Regions from separate parts of the Paraburkholderia agricolaris genome, predicted to be linked through region 2. Evidence: riboswitches for the same ligand, from Rfam matches in the RefSeq annotation. Region 2 holds a riboswitch; the other holds the start of a gene.
What was found. A riboswitch is a leader RNA that binds a small molecule or an ion and turns the genes downstream of it on or off. The one in region 2 is predicted to bind glycine.

Region 1 (5,125 bases), on a different contig from region 2:
CTCGGTAATCGGCTCGCCGCTCTCCTTGACGGTGTACTTGCCGTCTTCCGATACCGCTGGCTGGCCGTTCCCCTGAACCAACTCCGCGTCGGTATAGCCGGTCAGGATCTTCACCGGGTCGCCCGAGTCGGGACGGAACACCACCTTGGCGTTGCCGAGCGCATCGGGCTTGCGTGCGAGGATCTCCGCCTTGAGTTCGTTCGCGATGCTGGTCATGACGTTCCAGAAGTCGAACGTATCGCTAACGATGGAGACCATCCCTTGCGGGTAGCCTTCCGTCACGAACTCGCGGATGACTTCCAGTTCCGCCTTGCGGCGCAGCGCTTTGGGGTCGAGCATCGCGTGGGCGGGATCGCGCGCGAGGCGTTGCAGGGTCAGCAGAATGCGCAGCGCCATGACGCTGTGTTCGGATGCCGGAATCGAGCCGCCGACCAGTTCACGGTCCGCATTCGCGCCATAGTGGTCTTCGAGGTAGTCGATCGCTGGAATCGTATCCGTGCCTGTGAAGGACAACAGGTGGCCGGAACCGCAACGCATCGCGTCGTGCACGCCGCTCATGCCGCGCATCGAGAAATCATGGCCTTGCCAGCTCACGAATTCGAGCGGCGCGCCGGTCAGGTTTGCGAAGTAGATCAGCAGTTTGCGGAACTCGAACGCGATGGTCGCCACCGTGGAGGGCTTCCACGATTCGCAGCTGAAGATCGTTTCGAAGTACGTCGAAACCCACGGAAAGTCTGGATGGGTGTTGATGAAGATGACCGGCGGCACCTTGATGTCCACCCGCGAGCCCTCCGGCAGCGAGCGGATCTCAAGCGGCAGATAGCCCAGATCATGCAGGTCTTCGAGACTGGACACCGGAACCGCGCCCGGACCCAGGGCCGTGTCCATGCGACGCTTGTATTTACGTATGGCCTGGGTCTTCGGCTTGCGGAAGAACTCACTGTCGAACAGGTCGATCAGGAACTCCTGGATGAAGCCTTGCAGACCGAACCAGACAACCTTGTCGTCGAAGAGCTCACGCAACACCGGCGCGTACTTCGCCGAACGGGGCGTGAAGTTCGCGACGAGTTTCGTGGTCGAACCCGGGTACATTGACGGGTGGCCGGTCTTGTAGAAATCGGCGAGGTTGAACGGGACGAGCTGGTTTTTCTCGAGGACTTCTGTGCGTTCGGGGGCGTTCATGAAAGTCTCCTGCGATGGGTTCAGACCACCTGGCAGCGGGTGTCGCTGGTCCAGTTGTTGCGTGTGAAAACCGTCTGGTAGTGTTCGAGAAGAGGGCCGAGGCCTTTGCTGAAAATACCGTGGGTGACGTACAGATAGAGCGGGTGATTCTGACGCTGCCCGGCCTGCCGCGTTCGCAGGGCCGACGCCAGTTCGGTGAATGTGCGCCCGCCGTCGCAGATATCGTCCACGACGAGCAAGGGGCAATCGGGCAGATCGCCCACCACCTGAGTGCCGGTGATCTTGCCAGTTTGGGTATTGCGGACCTTTTCGGCGAAAACGACTTCGAGTTCCAGCGCACGAGCCAGATACATCACCCGCTTGCGTGCGCCGGCATCCGGCGCGACCAGTGCGACGCGTCCCAGGGCGGCTTGCGCCCGGCGAAGCGACGGCAACGGATCAGCGATCACGACCCGGTTCAGCAAGGCCGTCACGACGTCGCTGTGCGGGTCCTGAATTTCGACTTGCGTGTAGTTCTGCGCATTGATCAGGTCGCAGAATACCCGGGCGCTCAGCGCCTCGCCGGCATTGGCCACGCGGTCCTGGCGAGCGTATGGCACGTAGGGCATCGACAACCGGAGCGGTGTGCCCGGATAGCCGCGGCGCAGTGCATCCGTGACCAGCAGCAGCGTCATGACCGACTCTGCGTCGGGCAGGTGGGCCTGAATGCGCAGCGCCTCGGCGGGCAGATCCAGTTCCACGGCGACATTGACCTCGCCACCTGGGAAGACCAGTTTGCGTATCGGCAGCACCTGTTCGGACCGATCGCGTGACACCGCAAAAACCTGAATCATTGCTATCCTCCATGGACCTTCGTCGAGATGTTCGACTAACTTGGTTCAAGTATAATCCGACTTAGTTGAGTTTTGCAACTAAGTATGGAAAAATACTTGTGCCGCATATTCGGCAGGGGATTTTCCAATGAAACACAGCCACACCACGCCGGACGTAAGCGTCGACATTGTTTTGCTGACTTTGGACGATGGGCGGCTGAAGGTTGCGCTACACCGGCGCGAGCGCTCGCCTGGGAAAGGCAGTCTGGCGCTACCGGGCGGTTACGTGCATGTGGACGAGGATGCTTCCATGGAAGCGACGGCCTACCGCGTGCTGCGGGACAAAACCGGGCTCGTACCGCGTTACCTCGAACAGTTGCGAACCTTCGGCGGCCCTGATCGCGATCCCCGCGGCTGGTCGGTTGCCGTCGCGCACGTCGCGCTGATTCCGCACGCCGAACTGAGCGAGGCCGGGGCAGGGGTATTTCACTTCTACGACGTGGACGAGCTTCCGGAACTCGTCTTCGACCACGCCGGGCAGGTTCAGGAGGCGGTGCAGCGCGTGCGCAACAAGGCAAGCTATTCCACGCTGCCGTGCTGGCTGCTGCCGGAACTGTTCACGTTGACGCAGCTTCAGGGCATTTACGAACAGATTTTTGGCGAGACCGTGTCGCGCGGTACGTTCCGGTCGCGTTTGGGCATCAAGGTGGGAGAACTTACGCCGGGTGAAGCGGCTGACGAGGCGGACATTCTGATTGCGACCGACCAGTTTCAGGGCGGCAATCAGCGTCCGGCTCGTCTTTTCCGGGTGAACCGGCTCAGTCTTTTCAAGCGGGCATTCTGGTAACGGCATGCCCGTGCGTGCGCGGGCCTATTCAATAACCCCGGCTACCGCCTGCGCCGTGGCTGCCGACAACGTCCACCCCAGATGCCCGTGGCCGGTGTTGTAGAACACGCCACGCCGCTTGCCGCGGCCCACCTTGGGCAGCATGCTCGGCAACATCGGCCGCAAGCCCGCCCACGGAATCACGCGCGACGTCGACACCTCTGGAAAATGCCGGCGCGTCCAGTCCACCAGCGGAGCGATCCGGTCCGAGCGGATATCGCGGTTAAAGCCGTTGATCTCCGCCGTGCCCGCCACCCGGAAACGATCAACACCGAGCCGGCTCGTCACGATCTTCGCGCTATCGTCGAGCAAGCTGACCCACGGCGCGCGCTGTTGGCTGACTTCATCGTCGAGGTACACGGTGATCGAATAGCCCTTCACCGGATAGACGTTTACGTGATCGCCCAGCATCGCCGCAAAGTCGCGGCTCTTCACTCCGGCGCACACGACGATCCGCTCAAAGGCAAAGCGCTGTAACTCGCCCTCGAGATTGACCGTCATCGAAAACCGTCCTTCGGCCGGCTGGTCGATCGCTGTGATCTCGGCATCGTAATGAAACTCGACGCCGTGCCGCGCGCAGGCGCTGGCGAGGCCGCGTGTGAATTTATGAATGTCGCCGGTCGAGTCGGAAGGCGTGAAGAAGCCGCCGAAAAAATCGCCCTGCAGCGCAGGCTCGATCTGCTGCAACTCCGTGGCCGTCACCGGATTGCGATCGAGACCGCCTTCGCGCAACAACGCATTCACCTTGTTCGCCGCGTCGAATTCCTTGCGGGTCTTGTAGATGTGCAGAATGCCGCGCCGCTCCAGATCGAAGTCAATCCCTTCGCGCTCGGCAATCGAAAACAGATGTTCGCGCGCCGCAATCGCGAGCCGGACGGTCTCGACCGTGTTCGCGCGGTAATGCGGAATCTGCCGCAGAAACTCTCCCATCCACGAATACTTGTGCCACGTGGGCATGGGATTGAGCAGCAGCGGGGCGTCGCGCGTGAGCATCCAGCGCAGGCCCTTCAGTACGGTGGCGGCGCTGTTCCAGACTTCGGCATTGCTGGCGGACAACTGCCCGCCATTGGCGAACGAGGTCTCCATCGCAGCATAGCGATGACGTTCGAACACGGTGACGTGGTGGCCGCGCTGCGCGAGGGCGTGAGCAGTCGTGACGCCGGTAATGCCGGCGCCAATAATGGCGATTCGTGACATGACATGATCCAGAGTAGTTGGGCATCACCGGTGTCGATTTCGTGTCGAAACCGGCGTCGATGCCCCATCTGTCCATGTACCTGAGAGTTTCTTCCCGCAAGCAGAGGAGCGCGATCTAGGCGCCATGCCGGGAATCCCCTTCGGTGGGCGCGCACGGCGCCGCTCTCCAGATGTTCCTGCTGCGCGGTCCTTTTGCCTGAGAGTTTCCGGGGCGGTTGCTCCGTCGGCGTCGTCACAAGCCTCTGACGATCTCTCCCGCACTGCATTGCAGAACGGCTCGACAATACCGGGCAAAAAATTTCGCCGCAAGTGTTTCGTGTGATGCCGCGCCCAATCGATCCGGCGACCCCTTGCGCGGGGCAGGCTGAAAAGCCCCATCGGCAGGACGGCGATTGGGTTGGCGTGGGCGACATCGGCTATGACATCGGCTATGACATCGGCTATGACATCGGCTATATTCGGCGGCATAGTGCCCGCCTTCAATCGACAGAGGAGCCGCCGTGCCCACTGCTACAACGTTGCTCGCTTTCGCGCTGGTCTCACTCGGCATGGTGCTTACGCCGGGTCCGAACATGATCTACCTGATCTCGCGATCGCTCTGCCAGGGGCGGCGCGCCGGGCTCGTGTCACTCGGCGGCGTCGCGCTCGGCTACGTGTTCTATATGTTTTGTGCCGCGTTCGGTATCACGGCGCTGCTGTTGACGGTGCCCTATGCGTACGACGCGCTGCGTTTCGGCGGCGCGCTTTACCTGTTGTATCTGGCCTGGCAGGCGGTCAAACCGGGTGGCCGCTCACCGTTCCAGGTGCGCGACCTGCCGCACGACAGCCGCCGCAAGCTCTTTACGATGGGCCTCGTCACGAACCTCGCGAATCCGAAGATCGCGGTCATGTACCTGTCGCTGCTGCCGCAGTTCATTTCGCCGGGGCACGGCAGCGTGCTGTCGCAATCGATCGCGCTCGGCTGCGTGCAGATTGTCATTGCGGTCACGGTCAATGCGCTGATTGCCAGCATGGCGGGTTCGATCGCCGGCTTTCTCGCCGGGCGCCC
Region 2 (5,125 bases):
TCGATGGTTTGCGGCAGCACGTCGTCGGCGACATAAAACACATTCGACTTCGGCTTGCCGACGCGTTGCAGCAGCGTCATCGCTTCGGCAGCGGCGGTGGCTTCGTCGAGCAGCGACGCGTTCGAAATCGCCAGACCCGTCAGGTCGACGATCATCTGCTGGAAGTTCAGCAGCGCTTCCAGACGGCCCTGCGAGATTTCCGGCTGATACGGCGTGTACGCGGTGTACCACGCCGGATTTTCGAGCACATTACGCAGGATCACCGCCGGCGTGTGCGCGTTGTAATAGCCTTGCCCGATGTACGAGCGGAACACCTGGTTCTTGTCCGCGAGTTCGCGCAGCGCGGCGAGCGCTTCCGCTTCGCTCTTCGGTTGCACGAAGGGGCCGAGCGGCAGCGTTTCGGCCCGGCGGATCGTCTTCGGAATGACGGCGTCGATCAGCGCGGCGCGCGACGCGAAGCCGAGGGCTTCAAGCATCGCCTGCTGGTCGGCCGAATCCGGGCCGATGTGCCGTTCTGCGAAGGCGTCATGCACTTCGAGCGCGGCGAGCGAGAGAGGAGTGCGGTTCATCAGACGATCCGGATGTTCGAGCTTCATGAGGTGTTCCTGCCGGTGCGGGCGTCCGTTCGATGGTTGAATCGGACGCGCCGCGCCTGTCGGGTTTAAACGTAATGGTGCAACGTACGGTGAATCAGGCGCCGATCGACTTCGAGTAAGCGTCCGCGTCAATCAGGCGGTCCAGCGATGCGCCCGCAGCCGGCTTGATCTTGAAGAGCCAGTTTTCGTACGGCGCGCTGTTGACGCCGTCCGGCGTATCGGCAACAGCCGGGTTCGCCTCGATGATCTCGCCCGCGACCGGAGCGTAGATATCGGAAGCGGCTTTCACCGACTCGATCACGGCGACGGTGTCGCCCGCGTCGACGGTCTTGCCCAGTTCCTGGACTTCGAAGAAGACGATGTCGCCGAGCGCTTCCTGCGCGTGGTCGGTGATGCCGACCGTCAGCGTGCCGTCCGCTTCGGTGCGGACCCACTCGTGCGATTCGGTGTATTTCAGATCGGCCGGGATGCTCATCGGATGCTCCTATGCGGTGTGATTTGGTAGTGTTTCAAAGTGGTGACGCACGCGCCGGCTGCTTAAACTGCGAGCACCTTGCCGTTGCGCACGAACGGCAGTTTTACCACGCTTGCAGGGACGTTTTTGTCACGAATCTGGACGTGAACGGTGTCGCCCGGCTGCACGCCTTTCGGCACGCGCGCAAAAGCGATCGATTCCTGCATGGTGGGGGAAAAAGTGCCGCTGGTGATTTCGCCTTCGCCTTGGGGCGTGACGACTTGCTGATGAGCACGCAGCACGCCTGCCGCCTTGCCGTTTTCCTTCAGCAGGATCAGACCGACGAACGCGGCTTGCGAGCCGTTGGCTTCGAGCTTGCCCTTGCCGATGAAGTCGCGCGGCGAGCTCAGATCGACGGTCCAGGCGAGGCCGGCGTCGAGCGGCGAGACGTTGTCGTCCATGTCCTGGCCGTACAGGTTCATGCCGGCTTCGAGGCGCAGCGTGTCTCGTGCGCCAAGACCTGCGGGGCGCACGCCTTGTGCCTGCAGCGCGTTCCACAACGCTGCGACGTGGTCCGCCGGGACGATGATTTCAAAGCCGTCTTCGCCGGTGTAGCCGGTGCGGGCGACGGTGAGTTCGCCGAACGGCGTAGCGTCGACGCGCGCGGCGTTGAAGGGTTTCAGGTTTTCCGTGGCGGCGCGCGCGGCCGGTATGGTTTGCCAGACTTTTTCGCGGGCGTTCGGGCCTTGCACGGCGACGATCGCGTAGTCGCGGCGCGGCGTGATGGTCAGGCCAAAGCCGCCTTCGGCGTTGAGCTGGCCGAACCACGCAATGTCTTTATCGGCGGTGCCGGCGTTGACGACCACGCGGAAGTGATCTTCGCCGAAGTAATAAACGATCAGATCGTCGATCACGCCGCCGTTCGGGTTCAGCAGACAGGAGTAGAGCGCGCGGCCCGGCGTTTGCAGCTTGGCGACGTTGTTGGCCAGCGCGTATTCGAAGAAGGCGCGTACACGCTCGCCAGTGAAATCGACGACGCACATGTGCGAGACGTCGAACATGCCGGCGTCGGTACGCACGGCGCGGTGTTCGTCGATCTGCGAGCCGTAATTGACAGGCATGTCCCAGCCGCCGAAATCGACCATGCGGGCGTTGAGCGCACGATGGGTGGCGTTGAGCGGGGTGTGTTTGAGTTCGGTCATGGGGCCTCAGGCGTCTCGCGAAACAAAAAAGGCCATGCGGCGCTACGCCTCGCGGCCTGCCGGCTGCGAGCGATTTGCGTTGCATGACCCCTCTGTCCTCGATACCTGAGAGATTGCGCTGCCGTGCGATGTGAAGCCGTGATCGCTACGGTGAAACGCGCGCCCCTTCGGTGGGCAGCTTGCCGGAATCTGCACCGCTATAAACGATGCAGACGGCTACTGCCGCTCTCCAGAGTGCGAAAAACCGATGCGTTGACGTTGCTATAACGCGGGTTTCTCGACGCGGCCGGTCCTTTTGCCTGAGAGTTTGTGGGTGTGCCCCTTCGGCGGTGCGGCCTGCGATTTTCTGCGGCCAGCACGCTCTCCCGACGCGTGCGGCGAATGTACGCGAGGGCCGGGGGCTTGTCAAATAAAGGCCCGCAACGGGCAAGGTGGGCGGCTCAGCGGGCTTGCTGAGGTCAAAAAAAGCGCGGGACGCAATGCCCGCGCTTCTTTGCTTCGGTGCCTGAACTGGCGCGATTATTCGCCGATTTATTCGCCGATGGCGTGTGCCGCGTTGTCCAGTTCCTGGTTCAACACGCGCTGTTCGTCGCCGGACAGACCGCCGCCGTGTTGCGCCGCCATATCGTGCGCTTCCTGGCGGATCACGTCGAGACGGTGGTGCAATGCGCCGCCTTGCGGGGGCGGGTAATAGCCTTGGTTGACGTGAGCGTCAATACGACGGCTCAGGTTGTCGATGCGGCCATTGACTTGATGGAGGCGCTCATCCGCAATCTGCTGCGGGTTGGGGCGCGGCGCCGGCGCGGGTTGCTGGGGCGCCACCACGCAGGCGGCGAGAGAGCTGAGCAATGCGCATGCTGCTACTGCGCGGGCGATACGGGGCATGGACTCTCCGGAAGTCGTTGTCGTTTTGTGTAGGTGCTACTGGGGTAGCAACGGATTGCCGGCGATTTACGCTGACCGCAAAGAGGGGGTTATTTGTAACGTTATGTTCCTTTCGGGATTGTCAGGAGTTTCGCGCCGGGCGGCGGCAGTGTTCGCGTGCCACCGCCGGACAATCCGAAAGGCAGGCAAGTGCCTTGTAAGTACCCTGTAACGTACGCAAAAAAAGTCAGCGAATACGTTCGAACGGCAGCCGGACTCCCTCTTCCGAACTCCGGGCGGCAAGCTCGATGATCGTCATCACGTCGACCGCGTCCTGAGCGCTGACAGGAAATTTCACGCCGTTCTGGATGGCATCCGCCAAAGCAATATAGAAGCCGACGTAATCCCCATTGCGCGTAGGCACCTCCCGCTCCACCTCCTGACCGCCTTCGAGCACGCGCAGCACGCCTGCCGCATTGCCGGCACCGAATCCTTCGTCGCCAGGCCGCAGGCCTGCTTTCAACTGATCTTCCTGCGTATCGAGGCCGTACTTCACGTAGCTTCCCTGCGTGCCGTGAATCGTAAATCTCGGCGCAGCCAGCGCAGTCAACGCGCTTGCATGCAATACCACCTCGAACTCACCGTATCCGAGTTGAATATGCACGTAGTCTGGCGCGCTGGCCTGGTCGCGGTGCGTGCGAACCGTCGCGAACACCGTCTGCGGCGCGCCGAACAACGCCAACGACTGATCGATCAGGTGCGGGCCGAGATCGAACAGCAAGCCGCCGCCGCGCGACGCTTCCTCGCGCCAACGCTGCTTGACTTCCGGCCGGAAACGGTCGAAATGCGATTCGTACTGCGTGATGCGCCCTAACTCCCTGTTGGCCAGCAGATCCCGGACGGTCAGAAAATCACCGTCCCAGCGGCGGTTATGAAAGGGCACGAAGCGCTTGCTGCGGGCGAGTGCGATGTTGGCGAGCGTGTGGGCATCCGCGGCGCTTAGCGTGACCGGCTTGTCCACCACCACGTGCTTGCCCGCTTCCAGCGTGCGGCGCGCCAGGTCGAAGTGCGTGTCATTGGGCGTCGCGATGACGATACAGTCGATTTCCTCGAGCGCCAGCAGGGCGTCGAGATCGGCCACCACCTTTGCGTGTGGGTAATCGGCCTGCGCGCGCTCGGGGTGACTCGTCGCGATGGCCGCGACGCTCGCCCGCCCGCAGTGTTCGATCACTGGCGCATGAAAGGTCGCGCCAGCAAAACCGTAACCCATCAATCCAATCTTCAGCGATGCGGACATGCGTGTCTTCCTGCAGAAACGGCGCGCCGTTTTGCCACCGCGGCGACGGCGCGCAACACTGTAATTGTGGCATGTCTCGAAGGCGGACTGTCAGCGTTGCCGCAGGCGCCTGTCAGGGATATCTGTCACCAGGTCGTACAAGCAAGGCCTTGGTATTGAGTGGGAGCCGCCATCGGGGCGCCGGACGCGGCGTGGGTTTTGCTCGTCCATTTCTGGTCTGCCACATTCATCCGCGTCATTTATCCGTGTTAACATCGCTCCTCTCGCGCGCAAGCGTGGCGAGCCGGAACCCCGCGGCACAAGCGGCGCTGGTCCAGCCGCCGGCCCCGCGCAGCATGCCCCCGGGCCTTCGGTCTCGCGATTCCGCACCTAAGCGCCCTCAACCGCATTACCCATCCACAGACGATGTCCGCAGGCCTGAACCCCGCTCAAAATGAAGCGGTCCGTTATCTTGACGGTCCGTGTCTCGTGCTCGCCGGCGCCGGCAGCGGCAAGACGCGCGTGATCACGCAGAAAATCGCGCACCTGATCGAGGCCAAGGGTTTCGAGCCGCGCCATATCGCCGCCGTCACGTTCACGAACAAGGCCGCGTTGGAAATGCGCGAGCGCGTGGGCAAGCTGCTCGAGGGCAAGACGCTCACCACGCCCGGCAAGGAAGGCCGCAAAGTGCCCGTCAACCAGTTGACGGTCTGTACCTTCCACTCGCTCGGCG

Region 1: another riboswitch for glycine. It lies ahead of GH665_RS29680 (D-amino acid dehydrogenase); the one in region 2 lies ahead of gcvT (glycine cleavage system aminomethyltransferase GcvT).

What each region holds. Positions count from the first base shown of each region.
Region 1 covers NZ_QPER01000002.1:1,854,255-1,859,379, forward strand. The annotation lists gene GH665_RS29665 (nicotinate phosphoribosyltransferase) at 1-1,182, opposite strand, end outside; gene GH665_RS29670 (phosphoribosyltransferase family protein) at 1,203-2,015, opposite strand; gene GH665_RS29675 (NUDIX hydrolase) at 2,143-2,841, shown strand; gene GH665_RS29680 (D-amino acid dehydrogenase) at 2,866-4,077, opposite strand; glycine riboswitch at 4,252-4,345, opposite strand; gene GH665_RS29685 (LysE family translocator) at 4,578-5,125, shown strand, end outside.
Region 2 covers NZ_QPER01000001.1:4,687,219-4,692,343, reverse strand. The annotation lists gene gcvP (aminomethyl-transferring glycine dehydrogenase) at 1-596, opposite strand, end outside; gene gcvH (glycine cleavage system protein GcvH) at 691-1,071, opposite strand; gene gcvT (glycine cleavage system aminomethyltransferase GcvT) at 1,134-2,252, opposite strand; glycine riboswitch at 2,335-2,495, opposite strand; glycine riboswitch at 2,529-2,630, opposite strand; gene GH665_RS20755 (hypothetical protein) at 2,784-3,137, opposite strand; gene GH665_RS20750 (oxidoreductase) at 3,364-4,413, opposite strand; gene GH665_RS20745 (UvrD-helicase domain-containing protein) at 4,819-5,125, shown strand, end outside.